2 regions of the Alteromonas sp. CyTr2 genome follow, and region 1 is predicted to be linked to the other one. Evidence: predicted binding sites of a transcription regulator. Region 1 holds the regulator's gene; the other holds the start of a gene.
The links. Region 1 encodes MetJ, which represses methionine synthesis genes. Its sites were predicted from a motif close to TAGACGTCTAGACGTCTA; they were not measured.

Region 1 (16,298 bases):
ATGGTAAACAGCGCGGTTTTATCTATGCGTACTGTTATAAAGCATCGATAGTTCATTACATGTTATATCAGATGGTAACTGCGGGCGGCCTTGGTGGCAAAGTTTAATGCAGGCTTTATACAACAAAGGCGCATTGACTGCGCCTTTTGTGGAGTACTTCATTAAACAACGTAAGCACGGTCCTGATTGTCGTTATTTATTAAGCGCCTGAACGCACGCCGAGCATGTGGCAGATGGCGTAGCTCAATTCACTACGGTTCAAAGTATAGAAATGGAAGTGTTTTACCCCTTCTTTAGCGAGTACTTTAACTTGGTCCATAGCAATGTTAGCGCCTATAAGATTACGGGTAGCTTGGTCGTCGGCATCAAGGCCGTCAAACATCTTGTGCAACCATCCCGGCACATGAACATTTGTGAACCCCGCAAATTTCACCAGTGTTTGGTAGTTGGTTACCGGCAAAATACCCGGAACGATATCTAAGTCGACACCCGCTGCGGCTGCACGGTCTCTAAATCGAAGGTACACACTCGTATCGAAAAAGAACTGGGTTATCGCTTCTGTGGCACCTGCTTCTGCTTTGCGCTTAAGGTTTAGTAAATCAAACTGCGCATTTGGTGCTTCAGGGTGCTTCTCTGGATAGGCAGCAACAGAAATATCAAAATCGGCAACGTCTTTTAGCAAGGCAACAAGATCAGAGGCATACATCTCTGTCTTTTCTACTCCTGGCGGTAAATCGCCACGAAGCGCAACAATACGGCGAATGCCTGAATCCCAGTAGTCTTTAGCAATTTGTTTAAGTTCATCTCGGCTAGCATCAACACAGGTCAAGTGAGGAACAGCTGCTACACCGGTTTGCTGCTGAATGCGTTTTACAACGTCGTGGGTTCTGTCACGCTCACCGCTATTCGCGCCGTAGGTTACCGACATGTAGCTTGGCTTTAGTGGCGCGAGACGTTCAACTGACTTCCACAGGGTCTGTTCCATGGCTTCCGTTTTAGGCGGAAAGAATTCAAAAGATACATCAATATCACGCAGTTCCGACAGGGACTGGTTTAATGCATCGATACCTTGTGCGTAAGAAACCATGGCTTTTTCTCTCAAAAATGTATTCTTATAGACGTTTAGACGTCTAAATTAAAGAATATATGTCTAGACGTCAAGAGGTTTACACTGCTCAATTGACCTTTTCGTGAACTTGTTTAGAATTTCTCTTCATAACATAAAAAAGAGTAGACCGAGTTAGTACAATGGCAGAATGGAACGGTAAATATATTCACCCCTACGCAGAGCATGGCAAGAAGAGCGAACAGGTAAAGAAAGTCACTGTCTCTATACCTATTAATGTGCTTAAGGCGCTTACTGATGAGCGTACTCGCCGCCAAATCAATAATCTGCGTCACGCCACTAATTCAGAACTGTTGTGCGAAGCATTTTTGCATGCGTTTACCGGTCAACCATTGCCTAACGATGATGACCTGCGCAAAGACAATCCCAATCGCGTACCGGCTGAAGCAAGACGCATTATGGAAGAAATGGGCATTGATCCAAGCTTCGAAAACGATGTGTCGGAAGACGACTGATATTTGGTATTAAAGAGAAACGGCGCTTTGTTGTAAGTTATTGCTAGTTGGTAACCTACAACACGGCGCCGTTTTTTATGTACTTGTATTCTCGAAGCGCACTTTTTAGCAAATAAAGGTTGAGCACTAGCCCCTCCATTTTTTTGCCTTATGCGCCAGAATTTTATTCTTCTGGGCTTTCAGGCACGCGTGCAACGCCAGATTCAATCGCAGCCTTAGATACGGCGGTAGCAATACGCTCGCATAAACGCGGGTCCATAGGTTTAGGAATAATGTACTCCTTACCAAATGTCAGACTAGTACTCTTACTGGCAGCTAGTACTTCTTCTGGTACAGGCTCTTTCGTGATAGCACGAAGGGCTTCTACTGCCGCTACTTTCATTTCATCGTTAATGGCCGTTGCACGAACATCTAGTGCTCCACGGAAAATAAACGGGAAACACAGTACGTTGTTAACCTGGTTAGGGTAGTCCGAGCGTCCGGTAGCCATGATAAGATCTTTACGTACTTCGTGAGCAAGTTCAGGTTTTATCTCAGGATCTGGGTTAGAGCATGCAAATACAATTGGGTTTTCAGCCATCAAGGCCAGTGTTTCTGGTGGTAAAACATCCGGTCCAGACACACCAACAAAAATATCCGCACCTTCCATTACATCTTCAAGCGTACGCTTGTCAGTATTGTTAGCAAATAGCTTTTTGTGCTCAGTTAAGTCTTCGCGACGAGTATGGATAACGCCTTTTCTGTCTAGCATATAAATACGCTCACGCTGGGCACCACACTTTATAAGCAGTTCCATACAAGCGACCGCTGCTGCACCGGCACCCATACACACAATTTTAGCGCTCTCTATGCTTTTACCCTGAATTTCCAGAGCATTAAGCATGCCCGCTGCAGTTACAATAGCGGTACCGTGCTGATCATCATGAAATACCGGAATTTTACAGCGCTTAATTAGCTCTTGTTCAATCTCAAAGCATTCAGGCGCTTTAATGTCTTCTAAGTTAATGCCGCCAAATGTGTCAGCGATATTCGCTACTGTATTAATGAACTCTTCGGTTGTACGATGCTTCACTTCAATGTCAATGGCATCCAGGCCAGCAAAGCGTTTAAACAGAAGGGCTTTACCTTCCATAACAGGTTTCGATGCCAGTGGGCCTAGGTTACCCAACCCTAAAATTGCGGTTCCGTTACTGATAACGGCAACCAGGTTTCCTTTACCCGTGTACTTATAGGCGTTATCTGCATCTTCAGCAATTTCTCTGACCGGCTCGGCAACGCCTGGGCTGTAGGCAAGAGCAAGGTCATCGACGCTGTCTGCTGGCTTAGATAACTCTACGCGGATTTTTCCAGGTGTGGGTTTGGCGTGATAGTCGAGTGCGCGTTGTCTAAAATCTGACATGTAAAAAGGTATCCTTAGATGTAGGGTTCATCGGTGTTTTCGTTCACGCTCTGTAGCTATTTTATTGTCGTTATAGTTATAGGTAGATAAACGTAAGCGCGTTACAACCAAGTAATGACAAAAGTGATTATAAATAGTTGTTAGCACTAGGGCTTGTTGATCTTTGTTTTACAGCAATCATCAATAGGCCCCAAGGTGGCATGTGGAAAAGCAGACTAGGCGTTAACCTTTACTGATTTTGTTCACATACCTTAATGGATACAAGCCTCAGGTTTATGTACCCAAAAGCGCCACAAGTCTTGAAAGTAATGCATTATTCACAGAATTAATGCTCACTATCAAAGTGCCGATCGCAACTCTAACACAGCCTATCACTGTGTACATATCTGATCAGAATTCTCATATACCAATGTAGGTTAGGCATACTAATTAGACCAGTAAAATGGGGCTATAATTGCCATTCATGCTATTTATTTTGACTTGCCATAGCATTCCGTAGGTCTATTGTGTGGAGGATGAAAACAAAGCTATCAAAGGGATCTACGTTCTCATAAATGCATTGGACAGAAACCCAAATCAGGAAAATAGAACGCAGGGAGACACCTCGTTAATTCTCCATCCAATATTTCTGATAAAATCCTGTGAAAGCCCACTCAAAATTCGCGCTGAAGGCGAGGATATGACAGAAAGAAAACTAATAACCGTGCTAACCGATGTGTGCGAAAGCGTAAAATCTACCAATAATGGATTTGTTTGGCTAACTCACGTAGGGCATTGGAGAGCGCCGCAAGTGATTGCCGTGTTTAATACTGAGCAGGAGAAGCAGCGGGCGTTAACTAATGGTTGGGATATAGACTTCATAAACCAAGTGAATATTGCTTTAGCGTCAATTAAGTCAGCACCCGTTGGTATTTATTTTGATAGCGAAGAAGAGTGTAAGAAAGTGAGTGGCGGCAATTGGGATAGGCATTTATCTAATGTTAAAAACCTTCACTGAGTTCAGGTTACGCTGAATGTTGCAAATTAAGCTAAAAACGTTTTCAGAAAGGCGAGTTGCAGGGCTTGTTACACTGGCTAGGTACTGGCCTGACGTAGGATAACGGCGGTAAAGCGCTGTTTGGCACACCTTGTTTGTGTGAAGCGTGAATTTTAAGCAATAAAAAAGCGCCATAAAGGCGCTTTTTTCGAACTCGATATCAGGCTTACTTTTTGCCTAATGCACCGAAACGCTTCTTGAAGCGATCAACACGACCACCAGTGTCAACGTTACGTTGCTTACCAGTGTAGAATGGGTGACACGAAGAACATACGTCTAGGTTGATGTCTTTACCAAGCGTAGAGCGAATGTTCATTACGTTACCACATGAGCAAGTTGCTGTGATTGCTTCGTATTTTGGGTGGATATCTTGTTTCATTGGGTTACCTCACATAATAAGGCCGTATCGCTATACAACCCGAAGTCGCACACCATACGTTACTTAATTCAAATGATAAGTCGTTCAAAGAACAGCCTATCGCAAAAGAGCGGCGCATAATAAAGGATGGCAGGGCCTTGATCAAGCGGTTTTTGGCCAAATGCTAAACAAGAGAGCTAGACAAGGCAGCCGTATAAAAAGGTAGCCGTATAAAAAGGCCAAACAAAAAACATTCCTTTTATGCTTACCTGTAAAGTATGTTTAAATATTTGTGTTTCAAGGCTAGGCCATAGCTCTAGTAGCAAAATCATGCGCTAATAGCAAAATGTGTAGCTAGCTGTTAGCAGCGTAAATTGCTGTAACGTATAGGTCTGCAAGAAGCCTCAGTATAATTAGTTTCAACATAAGAAGCTTAGTAAGCGCATTACGCGCTGTAACAATCGTCAAATAAGGTAGAACCTTCGCAATGGCCTTTATCCAAGTTGCCGTGCCAGTGCCACTGCGCCAACTTTTCACGTATACCCACGGAAACGCGCTAAGTGCGGGTGTAAGAGTGGTTGTGCCTTTCGGTCCGCGCAAACTTGTGGGCGTAGTTGCTGAAACCCTACACAAAACTGAAAGCGACATTGAAAACTCCAATAAGCTAAAAGCTATTGAGTCGGTACTGGACGATAGCCCTATTATAGATGGGGTGCTGCTGAAAATGGCCCAATGGCTGTGGCAGTACTATCATCATGCGCCGGGTGAAGTGCTACACGCCATGCTGCCTGTCTTATTACGCAAAGGCGAGTCAGCAGCGCCAACACCCCAAGACATGTTAATGCTTACCGAAGAAGGTAAGCAAACGACTGCAGACACGTTATCGCGGGCGCCTAAACAACAAGCCTGTTTTACTGCAATGGCCGGTGGTGCCTTATTAGCGTCCCAAGCGCGCAAGCAGTATGGCGCACCTGCGGTCAAAGCACTTGTCGAAAAGTCATTGATAAGCATTGAAGAAGTCGCGCCTGAATTTAAGTCAGGCAGTTGGCTTGCCTCGTTATCGGTGTCTGAAAAGCCAATTCCAGATACTGAGCAGTCGGTTGCCATTGCCGCACTTAATCGTCAGCAGGGCAATTTCGCTGTAAGTTTGCTTGAAGGGGTTACCGGTAGCGGTAAAACGGAAGTGTACCTTCAAGCCATCGAACCCTTACTGCGCGACGGAAAACAAGTGCTTATACTTGTGCCAGAAATTGGGCTTACGCCGCAAACGGTGTCACGCTTTGAAAAGCGCTTTGGTATTGCAGTGGGCGTTTTACACTCTCAGCTTTCTGATAAAGAACGGCTACAGGTATGGCAGCGAGCAAAAGCAGGTGAACTCGGGATAATCATCGGTACTCGCTCGGCTATTTTCACCCCGCTGCACAACCCCGGCATGCTGATTGTGGATGAAGAGCACGACGAGTCTTTTAAACAACAAGATGGACTTCGCTACCACGCCCGTGACTTGGCAGCTATGCGGGCTAAGCAGCACAATATTCCTCTTTTATTAGGCAGCGCCACGCCCGCACTCGAAACACTTAATAATGCGCTAAGCGGTCGCTATGCCCATTTGCAGTTAACTAAGCGAGCGGGAGGGGCGAAAAGCACGCATCAGCATGTGTTGGACGCGCGTGACCAACCCATTCACTACGGTATTTCGCAAGGCTTGCTAACGATAATGCGCCAGCATATCAACGCGGGAAATCAGGTATTGGTGTTTGTGAATCGCAGAGGCTATGCGCCAGCGCTGCTTTGCCATCACTGCGGCGAAACCGTCATGTGTAAGCGTTGTGACCGCCCGTATACGGTGCATAAAGCGCAGAACCGTTTGCAGTGTCATCACTGCGGCGGCATGCGCTCAATGCCATCAAACTGCGAAGCGTGCCATCACAATGAATTAGTTACGGCGGGTACGGGCACCGAGCAAGTCGAGCAAGGTCTTGCAAGCTTATTTCCCGGTGTTAAGCAGGTACGAATAGACAGCGATACCGTGCGGGGCAAAGACAAACTGCACCAGACGCTAGAAGCAATAAACCGCCAAGAGTACCAGCTGCTGGTAGGTACCCAAATACTATCAAAAGGTCATCATTTCCCGCATGTAACCTTAGTGGCGGTGCTAGATTGTGATGGCGCACTTTTTAGTGCCGATTTTAGAGCACCAGAAAAGCTCGCTCAGCTTGTAACTCAGCTTGCAGGAAGAGCAGGGCGCGCTAGTAAACCCGGTGAAATGTGGCTGCAAACTCACAATCCCCACCATCCTTTGCTACAAGATTTAGTACATAACGGCTATGGGCATTTCGCCAGACACGCTTTAATGGAGCGAAAAGCGGCAGGGCTTCCCCCTTTTATTAGCCAGTTTGTCATTCGCGCAGAAGCGACCGACAGCAGTTTGGCCTATCGCTTTTTACAAGACAGCAAGCAAGTATTTCACCAGCAGCATGCTATTGCGTTAAATGGCCCGTTTCCTTGTTTGATTGAAAAGCGGCAAGGCAGGTTTCGGTTTATGCTGGTATGCAGTCATGAAAAGCGTGCGCCGCTTCACAATGCGCTGCGTTTGGCGCTGCCATTTTTACAGGCGTTGCCACAGGCAATGAAGGTAAGGTGGTCGATAGATATTGATCCTACCGATTTCAGTTAGCTTGTTGGGTAGCAATACGTTAAAATTTCCGCAGGATTGAAGTGCAGGAAAGCTGCTGCTTCATAAAGATTTGGTATATGACGTTTTCTTACGCATACAAACAACGATAACAAGTAGGAATATTGCCGACTATGGCTCAACGCGATTATGTCTCTCGTGGACGCTCTCCTCAAAAAAAGAAGCCGGCTGGTAAAGGTAGAAAAACAGCCAGAAGTGCGCAATCAAATGCGCAATCTAACGCCCCGGTTTCTGGAAAACTTCCTATTGTGCGCCTTGTTGGCGTATTCGCATTGGTGATTGGCTTTGGTGCATTTTTGTGGTCAATAAAAGACAATGTAGAAGACGACGTGGATACACAAGCTTCACGACCTGTGGCTCCTACAGAAGAGACGTTACCTGAGCTTCCTGAAGAAGAATGGGAGTACATTAAGACCCTTCCAGGATATGAAGTAGAAGTTGAGGTCAAAGAGCAAGAAAAATCTGACAAACGCTATTTAATGCAGTGCGCCTCGTTTAGAACCCGCGCGCAGGCTGAAGAGATGAAAGCCAAAATTGCATTCCAAGGTTTAGAGGCGCTTATCAGACACAGCACTGGCAGCAACGGCGATTGGTTCCGCGTTATTCTGGGCCCTTACGAGTCTAAGCGTGATGCAGAAAAAGCCAAGCACAGTCTGCGTAAAGTGAACATTGCGACATGCCAAATTTGGTACTGGAATTTGTAGCAGTTTATTGTAGGTAACACTTAATGCGGTGCATATGGCGCTGAAATAGCGCGTAGAGAAAGGATGCGTTTACAAGGAAGTATCAATGAGTATTGCCATCACCGAGCAACCAAATTACGCCGCTTATAGCATAGAAGAGCTTGAGGACGTTCTGGAAAATATTGATAAGCAGGCCTTTCCAGAACGCTATCAGGCAGCAAAAAATGAGCTCGCTGCTAAGCGGGCAACGCTGCCACCTGAGAATGATACGGATAGCGCCCATCAAGATGAGCATTTTACTCGACCTAAGTGGTCTGAGCTTCATCCAATAACACGTATCAGTAACGGCGCTTTTTTAGTACTTATTGGCGCTTTGATTGTATCGGCATTCACCAACTTTATCGTGATTAACGCATGGCTAAATAATTCAACATGGGCCATTGTTTTATTTACTTTTGTTTATTGTGCCTTTTATTACCTGTCTATTTCCATCGATAAACGACAAGCGCAATTTGTGATGAAAGATTGGCGTGGAAAAGTAACAATTTTCACCATGCCGTTTTTGGGGCTTATTTTTACTTGGAATTTTATTGATAGGGCATTGCCCTACACGCTTCACTTGGCGTCCGGAAAACAAGAAACGGAACTGAAATTTGCTTATGAAAAAGGCAGCGGCTCTAAACACTGTCGACACTCACTGTTGTTAAAAGAGAGCGGTACCTTGTCAGATGGGCGATTATGCTTAAATCAAAGTGAGCACAAACGCTTACCAAATAAAGGATGGGTGTATGTTAAGGGCTCCGAAAGTGGTTTTGGTTTTGACATTGAAGGGTATCGATTTCGCTAAATTTCAACCATGAATGCCTGCGTACTAATCACTTCAAATGCAATTAGCCCAAGCAAAATGAGATTAACCAAAACCGTTACCCAATAAACCCTCATAAATGACGATTTACTACGCTTATGCTCATACCAGTCCGCATAGATCATTACCCACTCAGCGAGAGTTAAAATGTTCGTAATCGCGGCGTGTTACCGCAGGTATAGTGGTTCTACATCAAGGTGACACAACAAAGAGTACGGACATTTTAAACTCGCCCTTCGGGAAGGTCTGGCAAGCTTCCTAGCTTCATTCTGGGAATTTGAAAGGGAACAGCCATTCCTGCATTCCCACGCTTTGCTAGGAAACTTGCCAGCGCCTTCTGAGTGGGCAATTATCTATGCGGATTGGTATTGACATCTGTTGGACTAGCAATGCGCCAGGCCAACCTCCCAATAAGCTTAATATATGCAGTTTTGCCTCTGAAACTCGCCGTTTTTCCTTTTTTGCAGCCGATTTGTCTATGCCGTAAAACAGTATGGTAAGCAAACTTACCGCGCCATAAACGATAGGTACTATAAACGGTAGCCGACCTGACAATGTAAATAACGCAAGTGCACCGGAGAAAATACTCAGTACGATAACATTACGTTTTCTTTGCGAGGTTGGCTTATTGGCGCGTAAACGTTTTGCTTTGTGATCCTTGAGTAAGCTGATGTTGCAGGCGCGGTGATTACCATTTCTATCCTGCTCAACTTCATAAACAATAATGTCGCCATTAACCGGGCGCCTAGAGCGTTGTTTAAACGCTTTGATATGAGTAAACGCGCGCGTGCCTCCACCGTTAGGCTCTACAAAACCATAACCTTTAGCATCGTCCCACTGTTGAATTCTTCCCTGATACTTCACTACCACTCCTTTAAAACCATTATGTAGCGTCTTCATTGTTGCTACTTTATCTGTGCTCTATCACCTAGGCATTATTTCACTTGGCCATAGAGTGTGTTGGCGAGAGTATGCACTCAATAAATGGTGTATTCAATACACTAGCGAACACGCTAAGCCCATATAGTAGGCAGCTCAGAGCGCACATTCTTTTGTATTACCCTTGAAATTAAAAAGCCTTCCCCCACTTATTTGTTATTGAATTTGAACGCTGCTGCCTTTGCTAGACGAAAAACGCAGCAGCGCCCAGCCAAACGGGGAATTAACGTGACAACGATTGTATCTGTACGACGTGGGAATCAAGTGGTAATGGCCGGTGACGGACAGGTATCACTGGGCAATACCGTAATGAAAGGTAATGCGCGCAAAGTGCGCCGTTTATACCACGACAAGATTTTAGCGGGCTTTGCTGGTGGCACGGCCGACGCATTTACGCTGTTTGAGCGCTTTGAAGCAAAGCTTGAAGCCCACCAAGGCCATTTGACCAAAGCGGCAGTAGAGCTCGCCAAAGATTGGCGGACTGACAGGGCGCTTCGCAAACTAGAGGCATTGCTTGCCGTAGCAGACGAAACCGCATCGTTTATTATTACCGGTAACGGTGATGTGGTGCAGCCAGAACAAGATCTTATCGCGATTGGCTCTGGTGGTAACTACGCGCAAGCCGCAGCTACTGCACTACTTGAAAATACAGAGCTAAGCGCAAAAGAAATTGCCGAAAAAGCGTTGACCATAGCGGGTGATATTTGCGTATTCACTAACCATAGCCAAACGGTTGATGTACTAGATTACTAAGTAATAGCTGAGTGCTGTTATCGGCTTGCTGTCGCTCGTATGAATTTGAGTACAGCAAGCGCTGTTAGAAAAGGGTTTATTCATGTCTGAAATGACACCAAGAGAAATTGTTCACGAGTTAGACCGACATATTATTGGTCAACAAGATGCCAAGCGCGCTGTATCTATTGCACTTCGAAATCGCTGGCGTCGTATGCAGCTTGAACCTGAGCTGCGCCAAGAAGTTACGCCAAAAAATATTTTGATGATTGGCCCTACGGGTGTGGGTAAAACTGAAATAGCCCGCCGTTTAGCAAAACTTGCTAACGCGCCGTTCATTAAAGTTGAAGCTACTAAGTTCACTGAAGTGGGCTACGTAGGTAAAGAAGTTGAGACCATCATTCGTGATCTTGCTGATATTGCGGTGAAGATGACGAAAGAAAATGAAATGAAAAAGGTGAAATTCCGCGCAGAAGAAGCTGCGGAAGAGCGCATTTTAGACGTTTTGCTGCCTCCACCAGAAGATGCATGGGGTAATAAGGAAAACGTTGAAGATCGCGGTACGCGCCAAGCATTTCGTAAAAAGCTTCGTCAGGGCGACTTAGACGACAAAGAAATTGAAATTGATGTGGCACTTCCGCAGGTGGGCGTAGAAATTATGGCGCCTCCAGGTATGGAAGAAATGACCAATCAGCTTCAAGGCATGTTCCAGAACTTGTCGGGTTCGCAAAAGAAAAAGAAGAAGCTGAAAATTAAAGAAGCGTTCAAACTACTAATTGAAGAAGAGGCGGCACGCCTTGTTAATCAAGAAGATTTGAAGGAGAAAGCCATTGAGTCGGTAGAACAGCACGGTATTGTGTTTATCGACGAAATTGACAAAATTTGTAAGCGAGAAGGCAACTCGTCGGCAGATGTATCTCGCGAAGGTGTTCAACGTGACCTGCTTCCACTGGTGGAAGGTTCAACGGTATCGACAAAACACGGCATGGTTAAAACTGACCATATCTTGTTTATCGCTTCGGGCGCATTTCAAATGAGCAAGCCGTCTGACCTTATTCCAGAGCTTCAGGGTCGTCTTCCAATTCGCGTTGAGCTATCTGCCCTTAAAGTCGGTGACTTCAAGCGCATTCTTACCGAGCCGAATGCGTCATTAACGCACCAGTACATTGCGCTAATGAAGACAGAAGGCGTGGATATTAGTTTCGACGATTCTGGTATTCAGCGTATAGCCGAAGCGGCATGGCAGGTGAATGAGCGCACTGAAAACATTGGTGCCCGCCGTTTGCACACCGTGCTAGAGCGCCTTATGGAAGACATCTCGTTTGACGCCTCTGAAAAGAGCGGTGAGTCATTCGTGATTGATGCTGATTACGTTAACAGCCACCTAGAAACCTTGGTAGATAACGAAGATCTGTCGCGCTTTATTTTATAATGCAGTTTTGAGATAGCGAACAGCTCAGCTAAAAAGCTTATCGGGTATAACATGTCCCAGTGAGCTTTTGAAAATAGAGTATTTAAGCCCAGAGATATGCTCTGGGCTTTTTATTTTTCATTCAAAAATCTTGTCTTAATATTGCTATATAACATTTTAACGTTGCCCTCCTGCAAAATTTTTCGGCATACCAACTTCTAAAAGCCTCAATTAAAAACGACGTAGCGTGTAAAACCTCTTGTTAAATTTTTGTTGATCAGACTTTACATAAATAGTATAAACTAAAAAGACAACGTTGTTTATTTGAAATTACAGCACTTCAACAATCAAGGCGCGATATGAAAAATTACACATTGCATCCATTAACACGTCAGCTAAGGAAGGCCATAAAGCCTACTCCACTTTTACTGATGCTAATGGCAACGTCGTTACAAGCTCAAGAGGCTGGGTCTGGATCTGATGATTCGGAATTGCCAGAGGAAGTAGAAGTAATAGAGATTTCTTACGGTTACAGCGCCGTCGAGAAGAAAGATTTGACTGGAGCAATAGCTACAGTAGACATCGAAGACGTGATTGATTTGCCTGCCGGCAACATTATGCAAAATCTTCAAGGAAGAGTACCTGGTTTACAAATCACCACCACAGGTAATCCAAGTTCGACAGCAACCGTGAGGATCCGCGGTCAGGGACTAGGACCTCTTGGCAACAATGACCCGCTTTACATTATCGATGGAATTCCAACAAAGTCTGGCCTACACGAAATTAATAGCAACGATATTGCCGATGTACAGGTGTTACGTGATGCGGCCGCCGCAAGTATTTATGGGGCTCGCTCTGGAAACGGTGTAATTGTTGTGACCACAAAGAAAGGTCACGATGGCCTAGACTTTAGCTTCCGATACAACCAGAGTATTGAAGAATATGACTATGACCTACAGCCACTCAACACGTTAGAGCGTGGTGCCGTAGTGTGGCGGGCGGCAGTCAATGACGGGTCAAACCCTAATTCAGCAAGCCCGCTTTATACATTTGACTGGAATCAAAATTTTCAAAATCCAGAATTATATTCGGTCATTCTTCCTACCTTTACTGATCCAGAAGGTGTTCAACGCCCCGCCGATACTAGATGGTTTGATGAAGTTACAAGAACCTCTAAAGTCTCGGATGCGAATTTCTCGGTGGCAGGCGGCAATGACGTTTCCAAGTTCTATACATCGCTGGGCTATTTTGAGGCCGAGGGTATCGTAGATGGTTCCAAGTTCGAGCGATTAGCTTTCAGAGTCAATTCTGAACATGTCGTTGTTGAAGATAAATTAAAAGTCGGTCAGACATTTTTGATCACTGATCAACAAGCTAACCTTATCAACGACCTAGCGGGTCAGATTTTAGGACTATCAATTGAGCAGCAGTCAATCGTTCCGGTTTACAACGATGTAGGAGGCTGGGGTGGGCCGGTACCTGGAATTACTGACAGAGACAATCCGGTTCGAATAATCGAGCAAAATCGTGATAACGGCCATACCTACAATAAACTCATGGCGAACTTTTTTGTTGAGTACACACCGATTGAAAACTTAACGCTTAGAGGAAATGTAGGGGTTGATTACAGTCAGTTTTATTTTAGAAATTTCACTCGTGCGTTTACCGCTGGCTCACTCAGTGGCGCAGACAGATTAACGGTTGAAGACAACTGGAATCAAAGCATCATTACGGGCGCTACAGCCACTTACAAACTCGTACTTGATGACCTGCACAAGTTCAATTTCTTAGCCGGGGTTGAGCAAATTAATTATGAGCGTGAACTATCCCGAGGCATTGGGTCAGGCTTCGCTTCGGATGACCGTTCTTTCGCTTATCTGTCGCAGGCTACGTCGGATGTAAGGGTAGAAGGCGAAGGAGACAATTGGTCCCTAGATTCCCAGTTTGCACGAGTGGACTATAACTATGATAACCGTTACTTGTCCTCATTTACGATTCGTCGAGATGGGTCGTCGAGATTTGGTGATGCTAATGAATACGGCAATTTTCCAGCAGCGTCATTGGGCTGGGTTGTTAGCAACGAAGACTTTTTCGATATTGATTTTATCGACACCTTAAAGTTCAGGGGAAGCTGGGGGGAAACGGGTAATCAGGAAATTCCTACTGATGCGACGGTAACAACTTATATACCCCGTTATGCGACCCAGTCACTTTTCACAAACCAGCAAGATGAGGGCACAGCATACGACATTACTGGCGCAAATGGTGGTACGTTGCCTTCGGGCTTTGTTCGTGCGCAAACTGGCAACCCTGATCTGAAATGGGAAACATCAACGCAGGTTAACTTCGGCTTAGACTTCGAATTGTTTGAGAGAACGGTTTATGGAAGCTTTGATTGGTTCAAAAAAGAAACCCGCGACATTCTTACTCTCACTCAACCAATTGCAACGCTTGGCGAAGGGGCGCAAAAGTGGGTCAATGGCGGCACCATTGAAAATGCCGGTGTTGAATTGGTGCTTGGATATGAAAAGTGGATAGATACGGGCTTGCTGGAAGACGAGTTGCTTGTAGATATCAACTTCAATATATCTTCGGCTGAAAACACCGTTACAGCCTTGCCTGAAGATGTTGTTAATTCCTTTGGGGGAAATGGACAAGATAAAACAATCTTGGGGCGTTCAATTAATTCAGTATATGGGTATGTTGCAGACGGTATATTCCAAAATCAAGATGAGGTGAATGAACATGCTACACAATCGGGCGCAGCACCGGGTCGAATCCGTTGGCTAGACCTAGATGGAAATGGCGTTATTGATGAGAACGACCAAGACTTCTTTGCAGACACGGATCCAGATTTTATCTATGGAATGAACTTCACGTTCAAATATAGAGACTGGGACTTCAACATGTTCTGGCAAGGGATCAAAGGAGGACAGATAAGGAATAACTGGCGACTATTCACCGATTTCACTTCTTTAAACATTGGCTCAAATTATGGTGCACGAACGCTTGATGCCTGGACTCCTCAAAATACAGACAGCGATGTCCCTGCGCTTACCCTGATCGATAACAATGGGGAGGGCCGTCAGTCTAGCTTTTTCTGGGAAGAGGGCACTTACCTGAAACTTCGCAATATCAGCGTGGGTTACACCCCTACATTAGATTTCATCGAACGCTTAGGCCTTAACGATGCACGCATTTATTTGCAGGCTCAGAATCTTTTGACTATCACGCCTGATGGCACTTTGAGTGAAGATCCTGAAACTCCTAATGAAGTTTTTCCTGTACCCCGCCGCGTCACTATCGGGCTGGAATTCTCTTTTTAAGCTAACAGGATAATGGATAAAGACACATGAACTATATAAGCAAACTTTTGACAACAAGCTTGATTGCGCTTTCAGTCGTATCTTGCGGCGGAAGCGATGAATTGGACAGTGAACCACAAGCAGTGCTCACAGAAGATCAGGTAGCAACGACTGAGAATATAGATGCTTTGGTTATCGCCACGTACTCCTATCTTGGCAATGACCACTACACAGCACCTAATTATCTGTGGCCGACAGGCAACCTGCGCGCTGGTGATGCGCACAAAGGTGGAAACGGTCCTTCGGATATCTTTGCATACCACGCACTTTCAATGTACGAGCCGTTAGTGCCGGATATGGAGTCATTCCCACCTGATTTGATCGATCTCAACAATAAGAAATGGACACGCAACTATACCGGTATTTCAAGAGCTAACACGGCACTTAAGGTTATCGCTGAGACGCCTTCTGGTGAATTACCAGGCGCTGATGAAAAAGCAGCAGAGTTACGTTTTTTAAGAGCTATCTTTTATTTTGATTTGAAAATCCATCACAAGCATATTCCTTGGATTGATGAAACGATGACTCAAGAGGAAGTACTAGCGACGACTAACCGCGATCTCACAGACCAGCAGTTATGGGACAACATCGCAGCAGATTTTCGTTTTGCCGCGAACACCTTGCCAGATGTTCAGCAGGATGTCGGCCGGGCGTCCGCACTATCAGCCAAAGCCTATTTAGCGAAAACCCTTTTGTATCAGGCGTATGAGCAAGACGAACTGCACAACGTGGTGAATATCAATCAGCAGAAACTCGAAGAAGTAGTCAGCTTGGTAGATAGTATTGAAGCCAGTGGACAGTACGGTCTTTACGACGATTATGCAGAGAATTTTCTTATCGAATTTGAGAATGGAAAGGAGTCTGTATTTGCCATTCAGCGTTCATTGAATGATGGCAGTCCTGACGGAAGAGGTTCTTGGTCTAGCGCGTTGAATGCGCCGATGTCAGGCGGTTTTGGTTGCTGTGGTTTTCACGTTCCAACAGAAAACTTTGTTAACGCGTTTAAGACCGATAACTCGGGTTTGCCCCGCTTCAACACATTCAATGACAGTGAGTATAACGTAAATAATGACCATGTTGACCCTCGGCTCGACCATACAGTGGCGATGGAAGGCAAGCCATTTAAGTACGACCCTGACCTTATTCATGGCGGCGACAGCTGGGCACGGGCACCAGGTATCTATGGCAATTACACGGGAATGAAAGACTTAGAACACCCTGAGTGTGACTGCCG
Region 2 (16,298 bases), on a different contig from region 1:
GTTTACTGATGTGAATACCGGTTTTTTCTTAGCACCAAAGAATATTGAAGACAGTACCGTATTGGTCGCAATTTGTGGCAGAAGCTGCTCTCGTTCGTAATACCCATGTTCATGTGTGGCAAGTTCATTAGTGTTGGTTACTACTGCCCCTTCCAGTGCTTCATGATAAAGACCTAAACGGTCAATCACGCTGTGTATGGCTTTAAGCATAGGACCTGCGACATCATCAGCGTAAATTTGATCGCCCGTCATCAACAGGAGATCGGGAAAATCATTTTGCTTTTTGAACGCATTTTTATGGAGTACATCTACTTGTGCTAGGGCATCATCACTGTGAAAGTGAGGCTTACGGCATGAGCCGTGCAATATGGTCTCGGGAGTCTCGGTGTAGTGGAAACATAAGGAAGACTGCCCATCGTAAAGAAGCCCGCGTTGTTCATTTTCCCATGAAGCCTGCTGAGCATCGTCGCTAAAAGATAGCGAGTAACCTATCCGCGCAGTATCTTCGAAGGGCTCTGACGAAGTGAAAGAGAGCAAGTGTATAAATGCGTACTTACCTACGCGTATGGTTTCGCGTTGACAATTGCCGCTGACGACGACTTCATTTGCAGATAGATTTAGCGTAGGTGAATCGGCGTTACTGGTTACTACCCAAATATGACATTCTGTAGATGTCACCTTTCTTACTATCGGACCTGCAATAACTTGGGGCAAGTGCTGCGTAGAAATGACGCTCTCCTTTAATTTTCGTCAATATTAATACACGTAAGCGTGTTAACTAAATATGCTGCACATTAATCGAAAACATGATGACAGCACGACTATTTAACGTTGCCAAATCATATATGTACTCAGCAAACCTGATGTCTATCGCATAACCTTACTCTTTTTTGTGAATAAACGGTATGCTCGATATACTCCCTTACAATTTTTTCAGTTTTACCTTTTGCTCTCGTCTTAATAAACGGAGAGAGGACTTCACACTATGCTAAAATATTTAACCAGTGCTGTGCTAACCACTTTACTGATAAGCGCCTGTAGCGAGCCGAAAGACGTTGTTATTACTCCTGAACCTCAAGACTTAACAGAAGTCGCTGTGGGTAAATGGATCCTTGATGAAAAAGGCAACGTTATGTTTGATCCTCAAACCTCAGGGTTAGTGGTGCTAGACGGTCAACTTGTCACTATCGCAGATGCTAGCGCTGATACCACTCAACAGTTGAAACTTCATAGCATTTCACCGAATACCGCAACGCTGAGCGCATCGAGCGAACGCTTTTCATTTTCCAATACCGTGCGCCGAAGCTGCTTTTATAGCTATTTAAGCGAGCAACCTGATTTAGAAGCGTTAGCCGTAGACCCCAGAGACACCAACGTAATTTATACGGTTACCGAAGATGCTACCCGCACCGGCGCATTGAGCCCTCGTTGTGAAACCAAATACGAGGAAACAGGGTCAACAGATTACCCCACGTTGTTGGTAAAATTGACGCGAAAAGACAATGGCTCGGTTGAAATGTCGGATGTGCGACCTCTTCAGTTTCCCAACGATTTTGAAGTAGGTAATTTTCCTAACGACGGCATTGAAGGGTTGACGATGGCTGAAGACGGCACGTTATATCTGGCGCTAGAGAAAGATAAAGCAGGACAGCCAAGAATTTTTACATTGGCTGTCGATGAAGACTTTTTCTCGTCGAATGATTTTGCCACAGTGAGCGAGCCTAACCTTCAACTTCCTTCGTTTACTTCAGGCAATCACCCTATCAATGGACTGGCGTCATATACTCATTCAACGGGGGCATCCTATTTGTTTGGCGCAGCAAGAAACGACAATGAACTGTGGGTAATTGATGTGAGTGGCAATAAGCCAACAAAGCGTATCCCTATTACCTTCGACGTTGCCGGCGACCAGAATTGTGAACAGTACACAATGGATAATTCGTCGATGGAAGGATTAGTGACCATTGAAAATACCTTGTGGATCATCAACGACCCTTGGGAGAAAAACTACCTTAAAAACGCGACGTGTGAAGCGCATAAGAAGCGTTATGAAGACTTAGCGCCTTTATTATTCCCTTTAGAAATTAACAGCGTTTGGTTTGAATAATAAGAAAACGAATAGATTGAAAAATAAAAGGGTTGCTTTTAAGCAACCCTTTTTATTGTTGGCTAACGCTATTGATAGCGCGCTTAATATCGCTGTTTTATTTATGCGTCGCTGCGAAGTCGAGAAGCGAAGGTTTTTTTGAACTTCGCAAGTTTAGGTGCCACCACCATAGAGCAATATTGGTTTTGTGGATTATTTTTGAAGTAATCTTGGTGGTAGTCTTCGGCGTCGTAGTAGTTATTTACTGCTACTATTTCAGTCACTACGGGATCGGGCCAAATCTCTTCTTCTGTGATTTCTGCGATAATTTTTTCTGCTTCAGCTTTTTGTGTATCGTCGTGATAGAAAACCGCGCTGCGATACTGTGTGCCTACATCATTGCCCTGTCTGTTAAGCTGTGTAGGGTTATGCAGCGCAAAGAAAATCTCTAGTATCTCTCGGTAGCTAATGCTGTCGGCATCAAACGTTACTTGTACCACTTCAGCATGGCCAGTATTTCCTTTGCATACCTCTTCATAGGTTGGATCGGCCTTTTCGCCTCCAGCATAGCCAGAAATTGCTTTTTCCACGCCTTCAACGCTATTAAACGCTGATTCGATACACCAAAAGCATCCGCCTGCCAACGTGGCGACTTGTAAATTTGCCATAGTAAAAACCTCTCTTAATCTTTGTCTGTAGTGTGGGTGCGGGTAGGTCACAACACAAGTCATCCAAGCGTGTTTTTTTATCGTATAAACGAATATTAAATAAGAATAATGTGCGAGCTGAGTGAAAGGTTTTAACATGTGAGGCTAGCTGCTTTCTTTCAAGCAGTTTGCAACTGGTAAGAATGCGTATAAACGTGTTCAAAATTTGGCAGAGGTATTCAGTCGTGATTATTTTTTATGACGGGTATTGTCCGTTGTGTATCGCTGAAATGCGTCATTTAAGAAAAAGAGACAAGCACAACAAATTAACATTGGTAGATATTCAGGCCCCCGATTTTTCGAACCGTTATCCAACCATGGATTGGCATGCACTCAATGCAAGAATTCACGGACTTCGTGAAGACGGGACGTTGATAACTGGCCTTGATGTCACTCATGAAGCATGGAAATCCGTGGGCATGGGTTGGCTATATGCACCGCTTCGCTGGCCTGTTATTCGTTATGTAGCCGATGCTTTCTACAATGTATTCGCAAAACATAGATACACCATTTCATACCTGTTAACAGGTAAAAAACGCCAGTGCGATCGCTGCATACCAGGAGAAGCCAGTGAAAAATAACGTCCTAATAGTGGGCGCGTCGGGGGGGATTGCGTCTGCGCTTATTGAGCAATATAGCAGTGAAGGTGCTAGGGTGTTCGCGGTTAGTCGCGCCTCTATATCTGACACCAATCATTCTGGGGATGTTACCTATCATCAGCTGGCCGAACAGGACCATAGGCACATAAGCGAATTTGTTGAACAGCTGGCTGAACAGCAGGTTGTGTTAACTACGGTAGTAATAACAACCGGTTTTTTGCATAACGAAAGCGATGGCATTCATCCTGAGAAACGTTTGGAAGATGTCAGCGAGCAGGCCTTAGCGGCTTATTTTTCGACTAACAGCATTATTCCCGCAATGTGGCTCAAGTATTTAGTGAATATCATGAGTAAAGAAGGTTCAACCCTTGTTTGCTTAAGCGCGAGAGTAGGGAGTATTTCAGATAATGGACTTGGAGGGTGGTACGGCTACCGCGCGTCGAAAGCGGCGCTCAACATGTTGGTTAAAACGGCGTCGGTAGAATACAAGCGCAGATTGAAAGACGTGATGCTTGTTTGTTATCACCCTGGGACGGTTGATACGGGGCTTTCTAAGCCTTTTCAAAAGAACGTCGCTGCCAAGAAACTGTTCACGCCTGAGTTTACCGCTAAACAGCTTATTCATCACCTTTCGGCGCTTAATCGAGACCAAACTTGTCATTTTATCGACTGGAATGGCGAAGTGGTAACTTGGTGATACGGTCTAACATCATTTCAGCAAGTCCAACATCAAGACTTTTTATTTCACTGCTGTTACCATGCTATTTTTGGGAATGGTGCAGCGTATTGATAAGCCCATAGAGGTAGCAATACAACGCGTTGACGCCACACGTGAGTCATAACAATAAATGCCATCCTGATAATAAATAATACCAGTTCGCTAGGCTTGATTCTTACGAATAGTAAGTACCGACAACCAGCATAAATTGTGAGCACACGACGTTTTTGTGCATCACAAGGCGTGATACGGCGAACTGCTATAACAATAACTCAACAAGAGGAAGGGATATGAGCGGGGCCAGAGAACAGTTCGGATCGCGCATAGGTTTTATTTTGGCTGCTGCAGGTTCTGCGGTAGGCATAGGTAATTTGGTAGGGTTTCCTGTCGGTGCAGCTAAAAATGGCGGTGGTGCATTTCTTTTAATGTACGCTATTTTCGTTTTTGCCATTTGTTTACCGGTAATGCTGGCGGAAATGTCAGTTGGTCGCCATGCTAAAAAAGACCCGCTTGGTGCATACAGTGATATAAGCGGTAATGAAAAGAAATGGAAAGTCGCGGGGTGGCTAGCTATTGCTACGCCATTCATGATTGCCGTTTTCTACATGGTTATTACCGTGTGGCTTTTCGGCTATTTGTTCGAAGCAGTAAGCGGAAATCTAGACAAGTTAGCTAACCCAGAAACCTTTGGGCTGTTTATTAACTCAGAAGCCATCTTTTTATATATGGCGGCCGTTGTTGGTGTGGTCTACCTCATCCTTCAAGGCGGTGTAAAAGAAGGGATAGAAAAAGCGGCAAAGCTGCTCATGCCTGCGCTTTTCGTGATGCTAATCGGTCTCGTTATCTTCGTATTAACTCGCGAAAATGCGATGGCTGGCGTTGAGTTCTACATCGTTCCTGAGTTTTCAAAAATCACTGCTGAAGTGGTGAATGGTGCGCTATCGCAGGCCTTTTTCTCTCTATCGTTGGGCATGGGTATTCTTATAACCTATGGTAGCTACATTGATAAGCGTGCAGATGTACCGAGCGCAGCCAAGCTGGTGGCGTTAACGGATACGGCCGTGGCGTTCACTGCGGGTTTGATGATCCTTCCAGCCATCTTCTCTTTTAACCCAGACATTAACCCTGATGATTTAAGTGAATCGTCAGTGGGCATGATTTTTACTTACCTGCCTAGTATCTTTCTAGCGTTACAAGACTCGATTGGATATATGGGCGCATCGATTGTCGCTAGCTTGTTCTTCCTACTAGTGTTCTTTGCGGCAATTACGTCGCTAGTGTCTATTTTTGAAGTACCTGTTGCGGCGCTTATGGATGAAAAAGGTGTAAGCCGTAAATGGGCGCTTGGGTCGCTAGGAAGCATTATGATTTTGCTAGCCATCCTAAGTGCGTTGTCATTCGGTAAAGTTGATATGCTTACGTCGTTTATGCACTACGCTGGCGCAGATAAATCACTATTTGATGTCATTTACGATGTGTTCTACGACACGATTTTGCCTTTAAACGGCTTGCTAATTTGTTTGTTTGTTATTTATCGTTGGAAGAGTGCAAACTTCAATGCTTCTTTGGAAGAGGGCAGCAGTGGTTACAAAGGCAGCTGGTTTGAAAAGTACGTGGATATTTCGCTTAAAACCTTTATTCCGCTTATTTTACTCGTGATTTTTGTAAACACGGTAGCGGTAAAATACTTCGGGTTGAGCCTATTCGGATAGTCAGGTTTTATAAGAAATGACGTGAGCTAGCAGTGAGCTCAACTTAAAAACGGCAAGCCTAAAGCTTGCCGTTTTTGTTTGTGTCAGAGTATGTATTTTCACTAAGTGAAAGCCTAAAACATGCGATAGGGGTCGCTATACTCTGGTGTAATATTTAGCCTTGCCCAGCTTTGTGCGGCGTCAATCACTTTGCCAGCAGGTTCTGCTTCAGTATCAGAAAAGCGAGGAGCATCAATATCCATCGCCTTCGCTGCATCCACGTAATAAATACCGCGCTTAGGATGAGACAAGCTGCAAAGGTGAATAACATCGTTAAGCGGCATGCCACAAATGATGGTCGTCAGCGCAGATACAATGTCGTACACATGTACAAGGTTTATTCGCTTATTTCCTGCATCTAACTGTTTTCCACTTAACGAGCGGGCGGGGTGACGGTCTGGGCCTACTAAACCGGCTAGGCGAACAATACTGATATCAATCTGACCTCGTTTAGACAATAAATAGTCTTCAATAGTCACGTGGGCTTTGGCCGAGGCTGTTTGCGGCTGTGTAGTGCTGACTTCGGACACTACCTCATTTGTTGCATCGCCGTAAACCGACGTGGTGCTGATAAACACGATATGCGCCACCTTTACGCTGATGGCTGCGTCTATCAACTGCAGCATATTGTTGGTGTATGACGCGAGATCTGTGTTTCTCCTGCCAGGGGGAATATTTAGCAACAAGGTAGCGTTTGGCAAATGGTTACAAAGCGCTGATGTATCTTCGCCCAGGGCATATTCAATTGCGGTGATACCTTGGTCTTTTAACGCGAGACGTTTCTGTTGGCTTCGAGTGGTGCCAACAATATTGACCTTTCCTGAAAGTGCGTTGCCCACATAGCTGGCTAACCAGCCGTAGCCACTAATTACTACATTTTGAGTCATCGATTAAATACCCCTTTGTTTAGGGCTTAAGAGTACATTAATTGGAGGGCGGTTGTCGTTAACTGTAAAAAATGAAAAACCGACTGGGTTACAGTCGGTTTTCTAAGGTGAGTGGTTAGCGTTGTAAGTCTTTTCGCTCTGCGCGTTTAGTTCGCTAAATTCTCCAACTACATTTTCATTTCGTCGTTGTGGTCATGGTGGTTGCCTTGATCAATATCTAGCAGGTTCAAGTCATCTAGCCCCGATATGGATGCCTGCATTTTGCCTTCGGCATAATCTGCTTTCTTCAGTACCTTACACAATGCATCGCCTTTTTCTTCTAGCGCAGCCGCTTGGCTTTCTAAGCGATATTCTAAATCTTCACCCCAGCGCTCCATCTTTTGCTCAAACTCAGACATATCACCGCCTTCCCACAACATTTGTGTTCCTACCGCAATAAGTATTCTACCCATAGACTCACTGATTAAAGACTCAATTTGCGCTTCGAATTCTTGCTCCCAGCTTTCGTCAAACCAACCTGGCTCATCGAATTTAGTAGAATCAACGCGAATATTCCCTGCGTCATCATAGAATGAAGTGTTTAGTTTGGTTTCAAGTGAGTCGAACAGTTCACGAAAATCGTCACCCATTTGATCGCCGCCTAACAGTTCAGTAAATACTTCAGTCACTGCCACGTTGGCAATTTGCAGCCCTTCACTGGCGATATTCAAGGTCATAGGGATGGCGATATCAATGTTGTTGTAATATTCACTTACCCAGCGCTGTTGTTCGCTGTCAAGCGATACTGATTCACCGTTAATGGTCATATTGTGATGGGAGTCAATCGTCATCACTGAGCCATTGTCCATCTGTACCGTTAGGTCACCTTGGTAATATTGAATATGACCATCAAGCTCCATGTCACAACTGTTGTTTTGAAAGCTGCTGTCATGCGCAAATGCGTGGCCGCTCATTAAAGCACTGGTAAGGGCAACTGAAAGTAATAGTTTCTTAGACATTGTTCATTCCTTAATTTACGTGTGACGCGTTAACGAAAGTGCTCGAAGCAAACTGCAATGCGTTGTAGTGTCACTGTCAGATAGACGCTAACGATACTCGCTGTTATACCTAAGGTAGAGCAATGGCCTTGCCAATATTTAAAGTCTATATCTTTCAAATGGTTAGTGATATTTGATGATTTCTTTATGCTTTGCTAAATACACTATTTAGTGAGATTACCAACTAATTAGTAGTTTTGACTAAGATCAATTAATACCAATAGCGGTACATTTAAGCCAATCCAAGCATGGTTAAATCTTATTTATTGGTGCATAATACCGCCAATATTTTTAAGGGGTTATCACAATGGCTGATTGGATTAATGCAATTATGTTTGGTGTTGCGCTAATTGCCTTTACGCTAGGGCTAAGCAGCATCGTTATGGGCTTTATGACTGCTAAAGCAGGTGCTGAAGGTATGCAGGAAAAAATCGAGTACGGTTTTTTTGGCGTTACTGGTTTAGTACTTTGCTTACTGATGGCCTACGCATTGGCTTAAGCGATAAGCATTAAAAAAACCGGCTATCTCAGCCGGTTTTTTTTCGTCTTGAACAAGTCTTTATTCATCACTGCCTTATCGATTAGGTTCGCTCTTCTCCAGAGCATCCTCAGGCGCATTGTCGCTTTCGGGACTGTTTCTATAAGCGCTTTGTTCGCGATGGGCAAGCAGCGACAAATGTCCATCACGTTGATAAGCGCGTAAATCGAACAAATCCAGCATAGCCATAACGTGGTCGAAAATATCCGCCTGTACTTTTTCGTACCTCACCCATTCCTTTTGTGCACTGAAGCAGTAAATTTCTAAAGGTAAACCAAGCTCATTAGGCGGTAGCTGCCTAACCATTAGGGTTAGTTCTTGGTTTATATCTGGGTGCTTGCGCAAGTATGCCTCTAAATAAGCTCTAAAAGTGCCGATGTTGGTAAGGCGACGGCTGTTTAGCAGATCCGACTCATCAATGGAGTAATCTCGGTGATAAGCGCGGAGCTCATTTTTCTTCTTATCGATATATTCGTTGATATAGCGAATTTTCGAAAAGCGCTCTAGCATATCGTTGTCACAAAGCTTAATAGAGTGCACATCAATATAAATGGCGCGCTTAATTCTGCGTCCGCCAGACTCTTGCATACCGCGCCAGTTCTTTACTGCTTCTGTAGTAAGGCTGTAAGTCGGCAGCGTAGAAATGGTTTTATCCCAGTTCTGTACTTTGACGTTGGTAAGGCCTATCTCGAGTATTTCACCATCTACTTCATACTTAGGCATGGCAATCCAGTCGCCCGTATTAAACATGCGGTTAGCGGCTATTTGAATGCCGGCAACAAAGCCCAGAATGGTGTCTCTGAATATCAATAGTAAAACAGCGGCAATGGCGGTTAAGCCAGACACAATAAGTAGCGGGCTTCTGTCTACAATTAAAGAGATACTTAATAGTATGGTGACAATAGCAAATGCCAATTTGGTAACTTGAATAAAGCCAGTGATAGGTGCGCGTTTAGCAAGCGCTGAGGCGTTATAAACGTCTTCCACTGTGCTCAACATGGCATATAAGGCAAGAAGGCCGCTATATAGCATGTATAGCTGAGCGCTCTTTATCACCATACCGTGCATCACGGCTTCATCGCTAATAAGTACCGGTGTGGTTAAGTAAATAAACAGGGCAGGAAACAGGTGCATTAAGCGACGGAAAAATCCGTGCTGCTGCAAGGCGTTGTCCCAGAGGTTATTGGATTTGTATACCCAACTGGCTATCTGGGGGCGCACCAATAGCCTTGCGATAATATAGATTACCGCCGATACCACTAAAATACTACTTAGTGCGATGACGTTATACAGCGGATCTTCAGTAGTAAGATTCGGGAAAATATCATTAACTATGTGAATAAAGTTATCGCGTACTGAAGCACTGACTTCCATTAATTACGACTCCAACATTTTCTTTATACGGTTGTCTTTATTTTCCCATAGACCGTTCAACCAGTTTTGGAAATAAAGACGAAACTCAGACTCAGTGCGTTCTGAATGCTGTTGTAATTCAGGTACCGGCGTAACGTTCACATCGATCACGATTTTTGTCATCTGACCGCTAAGCATTGCCATCATAGGGTGGCGCTTATTTTCCGGGTAAAGCAGCGAGATATCTAACACGTTGGTAAATAATTCGCCCATAGCTGAGAGTGTAAAGGAAACGCCGCCGGCTTTGGGGGGCAGGAGGTTTTCATAGGGACTTTGCTTTGACAGATGCTTCAATGAAGTAAATCGAGTTCCCTCTACAAAGTTAATGACCGTTGTGGGCACCGTTCTAAACTTCTCACAATACGCTTTGGTGGTTTCGAGATCCTTTCCTTTTTTCTCTGGGTGCTTTTCTAAATACGCACGGGTGTATCTGTGCATAAACGGCATATCAAGTGCCCAGGCACCCAGTCCGACAAATGGCAGCCAAATAAGCTCTTTCTTAAGGAAAAATTTGGGTGCAGGAATGCGGTTCGTTGCGAATTCAATGAGCAGAATAATGTCGAGGTAGCTTAAATGATTGGCAATAATCAGATACCAACGGTCTTTTGACAGCTCGCCGTGTACCGAACACTCAATATCGACGCGGTTAAACAAGCGTATCATGAGAACGCTGACCCGACCGAAGCTAAACATTAGCCCGTGCATCACTTTATTCCATGCCGTTCTTATCTTTCCGTTAGGCATAATAAGTTTTACCAAACCCAGTAAGATAATTAGGCCTCCCCACAACGCAAGATTGAGAATTTGTAGTGAAGTGTGTAATACGAAAATAAAAGGAGCGAGTACTGCGCGAATCATAATGGTTTCTGTGTTGCGTTTAGTGAATCTAAAAGTTGATCTTTGGCATGCCAGCGTTCATTTAACCACGTCTGAAAACGGGCTCGAACTTGCGGATCATCAAAATAATTGTCGTTGAAAATGCCGTTTTCCATAATGTCTTTGATGGGCATTACGTTGATATTCACACGAATATCACGAACCTTACCACTAACGAAGTCCCAGAAAGACGGTACGCCGTTCGGGTAATCAATTGTAACATCAATAAGCTTATGCAAATGATCGCCCATCGCAGATAAAACGAATGCAATGCCGCCTGCTTTAGGCTTAAGTAAATGAGTGAAAGGCGAGGCCTGCTTGTCGTGCTTGGCTTGCGTAAAGCGGGTGCCTTCAACAAAATTCATAATACTTACAGGCTTATTTCTAAATTTCTCACACGCTTGGCGCGTGGTTTCCATATCCTTTCCTTTCAAATGCGGGTTTTTAGCCAAAAATGATTTGGAATACCTGCGCATAAATGGAAAATCGAGTGCCCACCAAGCCAGACCTAAAATGGGAACATAGATAAGCTCTTTTTTGAGGAAAAACTTCAAAAATGGGATTCTTCGGTTAAAAACACGCTGAAGAACTAAGATATCGACCCAAGATTGATGGTTAGCAATAACGAGATACCAATCATCTCGAGTGAGTTTTTCTAGTCCGTTTACTTGCCATTTGGTGCGTCCGCTGATGCGCTGATTCAGGTTATTAACGCCGATCCACGCAGTCGCGCATGCATCGAGTAAATAAGAAATGAATCGTCGCCATGGCGCAATAGGTATAAGTTTAAAAATGGCCAATATAAAAATAGGCGTTGACCACACTACCGTATTGACGAAATAGCAGATGACCGAAATAGTGCCAACAATATGATGCAACAGTGCTTTTACCATTGTACTTACCTCAAAAATTAGGCGCTTAGTGTAAACGAACTTGATCTAAAATCCGATAGAGCCTTTACTGATTCCACAATAAAGGTGAAAATTTACGTATTTAAGGAGCTGAAATGGAGCTTATTGGCGAAAATAGAGCATTCGGGGGACGGCATTTACGCTATACCCATAAAGCTGAAACAACACAATGCGATATGACCTTCGCAATTTTTCTTCCCCCTTTCGCCTCGAAAGAAAAGCCAGTGCCCGTGCTTTACTGGCTGTCAGGGCTGACATGTACCGACCAGAACTTTATGCAAAAAGCCGGTGCAATGAAGCTAGCGGCGGAATTAGGTATGGCTATTGTTGCGCCCGATACATCCCCCCGTGGCGAGAACGTTCCTGACGACGAAGAAGGATCTTATGACTTTGGCCTTGGGGCAGGCTTCTACGTTGACGCTACGCAGGCGCCGTGGGATAAGCATTACAAAATGTATAGCTATATTGTGAACGAGCTACCTGCGCTTATTGAAAGCGAGTTCCCTGTAACCAAAGAGCGCGCTATTAGCGGTCACTCAATGGGCGGACACGGTGCTTTAGTTATTGGCATGCGTAATCCTAATAAGTTTGTATCGGTATCGGCCTTTAGCCCTATCTCAAATCCTTCAGATTGTCCGTGGGGCGAGAAAGCCTTGGGTCGATACTTAGGCGATGACAAGGCGGCATGGCAGGATTACGACGCCTCGTTGCTATTAGCAAGCAAAACACACAGCGTACCTCTGCTAGTAGAGCAAGGGACAAAAGATGAGTTCTTGCACGAGCAGCTGAAACCTCAGTCTCTGGTTCATGCTGCGCAACAGTCAGATACGCAACTTACGCTTAACATGCATGAAGGTTACGATCATAGTTACTTCTTTATTGCATCATTTATTGAAGAGCACTTGGAGTTCCATGCAGGACACATGGGGCTAATTTAAGCGTAAAATACAAGCTGTAAAAAAGCCGGATCGTACTCCGGCTTTTTTGTTTATGGCTGATGAAGCTTTGCTTAAGCTTACTTTAGCTTTTGCGCTAAAGTTATAAATTCAGGTATGGCAACGGGGCGCTGATATAAGTAACCCTGACCATAAGCACACCGATGATTTTGCAAAAACTGTTGCTGCTGTTGGGTTTCAATACCTTCTGCAATAATCTTAATGTTTAAGTTGCTCGCCAGTCCAAGAATAGCCTGAACGATAGCTTGGTCGTCGGTGTTTTTCTCAAGTTCACTGACAAAGGAACGGTCAATCTTAAGCTCATCGATAGGCAGTTTCTTCAGGTAAACCAGTGAACTAAAACCTGTACCGAAATCGTCAATCGACACGGTGATCCCCATTGCTCGAAGCTCGTTGAGTAATACTGAAACAGTATCCAAGCTTTCCACAAACACGCTTTCGGTTAACTCGATAGATAAGTTTGAGCCGGGGATTTGGTGATCTTCCAATGCGTTTTTAATTTGGTTTAGTAGTGCTAAATCTGACACTTGGCGGCCAGAGATATTAATGGCCAACCTAATGTCTAAATTAGAGGCCTTTAACGCTTCTATAGCATCACAAGCTGCATTGATAAGCCATTCGCCGAAAGGGAAAATGAGTTCACTTTTTTCAGCAAGAGGAATGAAGACTTCTGGGGAAATAAACTTACCTTCCGACGTTATCCACCTCGCCAAAGCCTCGCATTTAACAATCTTGCCAGTCTCTAAATCGACAATAGGCTGCAAAAAGAGTTTGAGTTCATTGTTTTCGATGGCAGAACGTAGCTGACTCTCAAGCTCGTTGATTGCATGATGTTGTTTGTGTAGTGCTTCACTGTAGGTAAGTGCCACATTGCGACCTTGATATTTAGCGGCCTGCAAGGCGATGTCAGCACATTGAAGAAGTGATTCGGTTGACGGGCAGTGCCGGGGAAAGTTTGCTTCGCCAATATTTATGCCTAAATTCGGCTCGCTGCCATTGAGAACGGTATAGGTTTGAGTGAGCTTTTTGACTAGCTGCTCCATATACTCGGCACTGGTAAGTTCGTTAAAGGTATCTTCACGTTTCACCAATGCAAACTCATTACTGCCTATTCTCGCTATAAACCCGCTGTTGCCGACAAAGGTTTGCAGTCGCAGTGCGAACGATTTAAGGATCTCGTCACCCGACTGATAGCTAAGTGATTCATTTATCTTTTTAAAGTCGCATATATCTATGATGAACAACTTGAATGCGATTTCTTCCTGAACCAGTCTTCTTACTGTATCGGTAAACAAATTGCGATTGGCTACCTTTGTTAACGAGTCCATTCCACTGGCAGTTAATACGCTCTCTTCTTTATTGTGGATATGGGTAATATCGGTAAGTAGGTAAACCCAATGGGTTAACTCATCCCCTTGTAATACAGGGTGAATGGTAACCTGAAGCCACACACCATAATCGTCAACAGGTTGCCAATAAAGCTCCCCTTGCCAGGGGGCTTTTCGCTGCACCAGTGCGGGAAGAAACGTTGCCGGCGCATCAATATCAGTAAGAAGCTCGTTGACGCGAATAGAGCTTGGCGTTGTGCTATTACACAGCAGCAATCTATGAGACGCTTTGTTGTCCAATATCAATCCGCCTTTGTCGTCTAAAATGACAACGCCAGTTTCCAGGTTGTGAATAGCTTGCTGAATGGGCGGAACGAGCTTTTGAAGTCGGGTGTTCTTGCGTAAAACACCATTTAATTTGTGCCTAATATACTCATGCTGACCTACAATTTCGTGATGGCGTAGCAATAATTCCCGCGCGGCTTGCAGCGTTTTGCGTTTTTCGTCAAATTGCTCTTCTACATTTTTAACGACCAGATAGCGAGAACCCGATTCGCTATTAATTGCCAATGCTTCTAAGCGAAGTACTTGGCTCTCATTGTGCTCCGTCCAAAAGCCAGATGAAAGCGTAAATGACGTTTCGCCTTTCCATACTTCGTCGGCATCGAGAAAAAAGTCGTCTAAAAAAATAGAGGGGATATGCTTCTTTTGCAGTTTGTTGTTTTCGTCAATCGTTACAACATTTGCTAGCCATGGAAGTTCTGGCGTTAAGCATTCAATGTCGCTTTCGGAGTTACACCTAAATAGCGCGCAGTTCGTAATGCCCAATGCATTTAATAAATGAATATCCATGGCAATCTCCTACCAAAACGCAATTGTACTGAATAAATTCTCTACATTTTCACCGGTCTTTGCGCTGGTCTTCGTTAGTGAAGTGAATTTTTGAGCGTAAGAATTGAGTTCTTCCTCACTCCAGTGCCAACTTGTGGGGAGATCGGTTTTATTTACAACAAAAAATGCGGGGATATCGGGGTAGTGTTCGCGTGCGAGTTCTAGAATTTCCATGCCTTCAAGCAAGGATTGAGACCGAGTTTGGTCAACTACAATAATGTAGGCGCTTGCGCCGCGAAGGTAGCGAGGGTTGAAGCCACAGTATCTGTCGATACCTTCTAAATCCCAAAGTAGAAGCTGAACGCCGCGTCCGTCTTTATTGACTTGTTTCTTGTCTATTTTTACGCCAATAGTGGTCTTGTATTTTTCGGAGAAAATACCTTCAACGAACTGTTTTATCAGGCTTGTTTTGCCAACACCAGTGGGCCCTAAAATACATACTTTTTTCTGTATCACTGCAAAGCTTCCTTACTACTGCTCACTGGATATTAAAACGTTTAACATAACTGAACGCCCCATTGATGCTTTCTGCAATGGTAGCTCTCCTAAGCTTACAGGTATAAGAATATCACTTTCTACGCCAAGTGAAATTAATGAATTCACAACATTCTCTGCTCGTTTTTGACTCAATGCGCGATTTCGTGCGCTTGAGCCTGAATTATCACTGGCACCCATTACAACAATACTGACAACAGTTTTTGTCTTGTCAGCAAGAGTTAACAATTGTTTTATGTCGTTTGCCAGAGGTTCTAATTTTGCTAACTGTACTTCAGAAAGCGCTTCTTGGTTAGTAGCAAAAAGTACATTCTGTGAGGAAACCTTATAAACTAATCGGTTCAATGCGGCTTTCTGGAGCTCAACATTGTCAATTTGATAGGCTGCTTTGACGTTAAGCGCGGTGGTATCAACGTTAACTGTCGAAATACCAGGAATAGCGTTTATTTGCTGAGTAAAGTTAATTGCGGTTGGGGTGAACACGGTTCCTGAAATAATAAAGCTACGGTCATCACCTTTTTTAATTAATAGGCTTTCTGATTCGCTGAGAGGATAGTCGCTCACGAGCTTTTCAAGTTTGCGTTCAACCACACTTGGTTTTAAAGAAACAAAGGGTTCTTCAATAACAGTAACTCTTTCTGCATCGATGTTATTATCGCTAAACCATTGTTCGATGCTAGTGGCGACCGGGTCGCGAAGGACTTTAGCGTGCACGTTCCCATTGGAAACATAAGTATCAGTTACTATGATGCCAGGTGGAGGAGGAAGCTCGTGCAAGTCGCTTTTTAAGATGCTTAGCGACAAACGCATAAAAGACAGCACTGCAAGTGCGAAAAAAATCACAAGAAGCACTAGTGCACCTATTAATCGGTTTGATTTTTTTCCTTCACCCTCTTTTTTTTCGCTTATTAAGCAGTCTGAAAGAATGGTTTCGCAACCGTCGAAGGGCGCATTGTCACCTTCATAAGTGAGCAACGGTTGCTGATAGAACTGATGAAAATCTTCCAACGCCTGTTGAAGTTTCCCGCGTACCTCAGGAGGAATACTGCCCGTAACTGCAGCAACAAGCAGCGCTTGTGGCCCAATTTTTATTAGCAGCGTAAAG

Region 2: msrA (peptide-methionine (S)-S-oxide reductase MsrA) is a predicted target of MetJ. The motif match lies at 2,832-2,849, and genes of this name have one in related genera.

Annotation. Positions count from the first base shown of each region.
Region 1 is NZ_CAMZMZ010000009.1:32,082-48,379, forward strand. It holds gene metF (methylenetetrahydrofolate reductase) at 200-1,087, opposite strand; gene metJ (met regulon transcriptional regulator MetJ) at 1,249-1,581, shown strand; gene QME20_RS07260 (malic enzyme-like NAD(P)-binding protein) at 1,745-2,980, opposite strand; gene QME20_RS07265 (hypothetical protein) at 3,660-3,977, shown strand; gene rpmE (50S ribosomal protein L31) at 4,183-4,395, opposite strand; gene priA (primosomal protein N') at 4,862-7,051, shown strand; gene QME20_RS07280 (SPOR domain-containing protein) at 7,183-7,773, shown strand; gene QME20_RS07285 (hypothetical protein) at 7,859-8,599, shown strand; gene QME20_RS07290 (DUF1294 domain-containing protein) at 8,933-9,481, opposite strand; gene hslV (ATP-dependent protease subunit HslV) at 9,785-10,309, shown strand; gene hslU (HslU--HslV peptidase ATPase subunit) at 10,392-11,720, shown strand; gene QME20_RS07305 (SusC/RagA family TonB-linked outer membrane protein) at 12,059-15,025, shown strand; gene QME20_RS07310 (RagB/SusD family nutrient uptake outer membrane protein) at 15,052-16,298, shown strand, end outside.
Region 2 is NZ_CAMZMZ010000032.1:22,774-39,071, reverse strand. It holds gene QME20_RS15290 (isoleucyl-tRNA synthetase) at 1-714, opposite strand, end outside; gene QME20_RS15285 (hypothetical protein) at 986-2,107, shown strand; gene msrA (peptide-methionine (S)-S-oxide reductase MsrA) at 2,209-2,754, opposite strand; gene QME20_RS15275 (DUF393 domain-containing protein) at 2,979-3,374, shown strand; gene QME20_RS15270 (SDR family NAD(P)-dependent oxidoreductase) at 3,364-4,089, shown strand; gene QME20_RS15265 (sodium-dependent transporter) at 4,401-5,822, shown strand; gene QME20_RS15260 (NAD-dependent epimerase/dehydratase family protein) at 5,936-6,748, opposite strand; gene QME20_RS15255 (DUF2884 family protein) at 6,916-7,746, opposite strand; gene QME20_RS15250 (hypothetical protein) at 8,093-8,284, shown strand; gene QME20_RS15245 (mechanosensitive ion channel domain-containing protein) at 8,360-9,697, opposite strand; gene QME20_RS15240 (acyltransferase) at 9,701-10,594, opposite strand; gene QME20_RS15235 (acyltransferase) at 10,591-11,505, opposite strand; gene fghA (S-formylglutathione hydrolase) at 11,619-12,461, shown strand; gene QME20_RS15225 (EAL domain-containing protein) at 12,539-14,659, opposite strand; gene QME20_RS15220 (Rab family GTPase) at 14,669-15,154, opposite strand; gene QME20_RS15215 (OmpA family protein) at 15,170-16,298, opposite strand, start outside.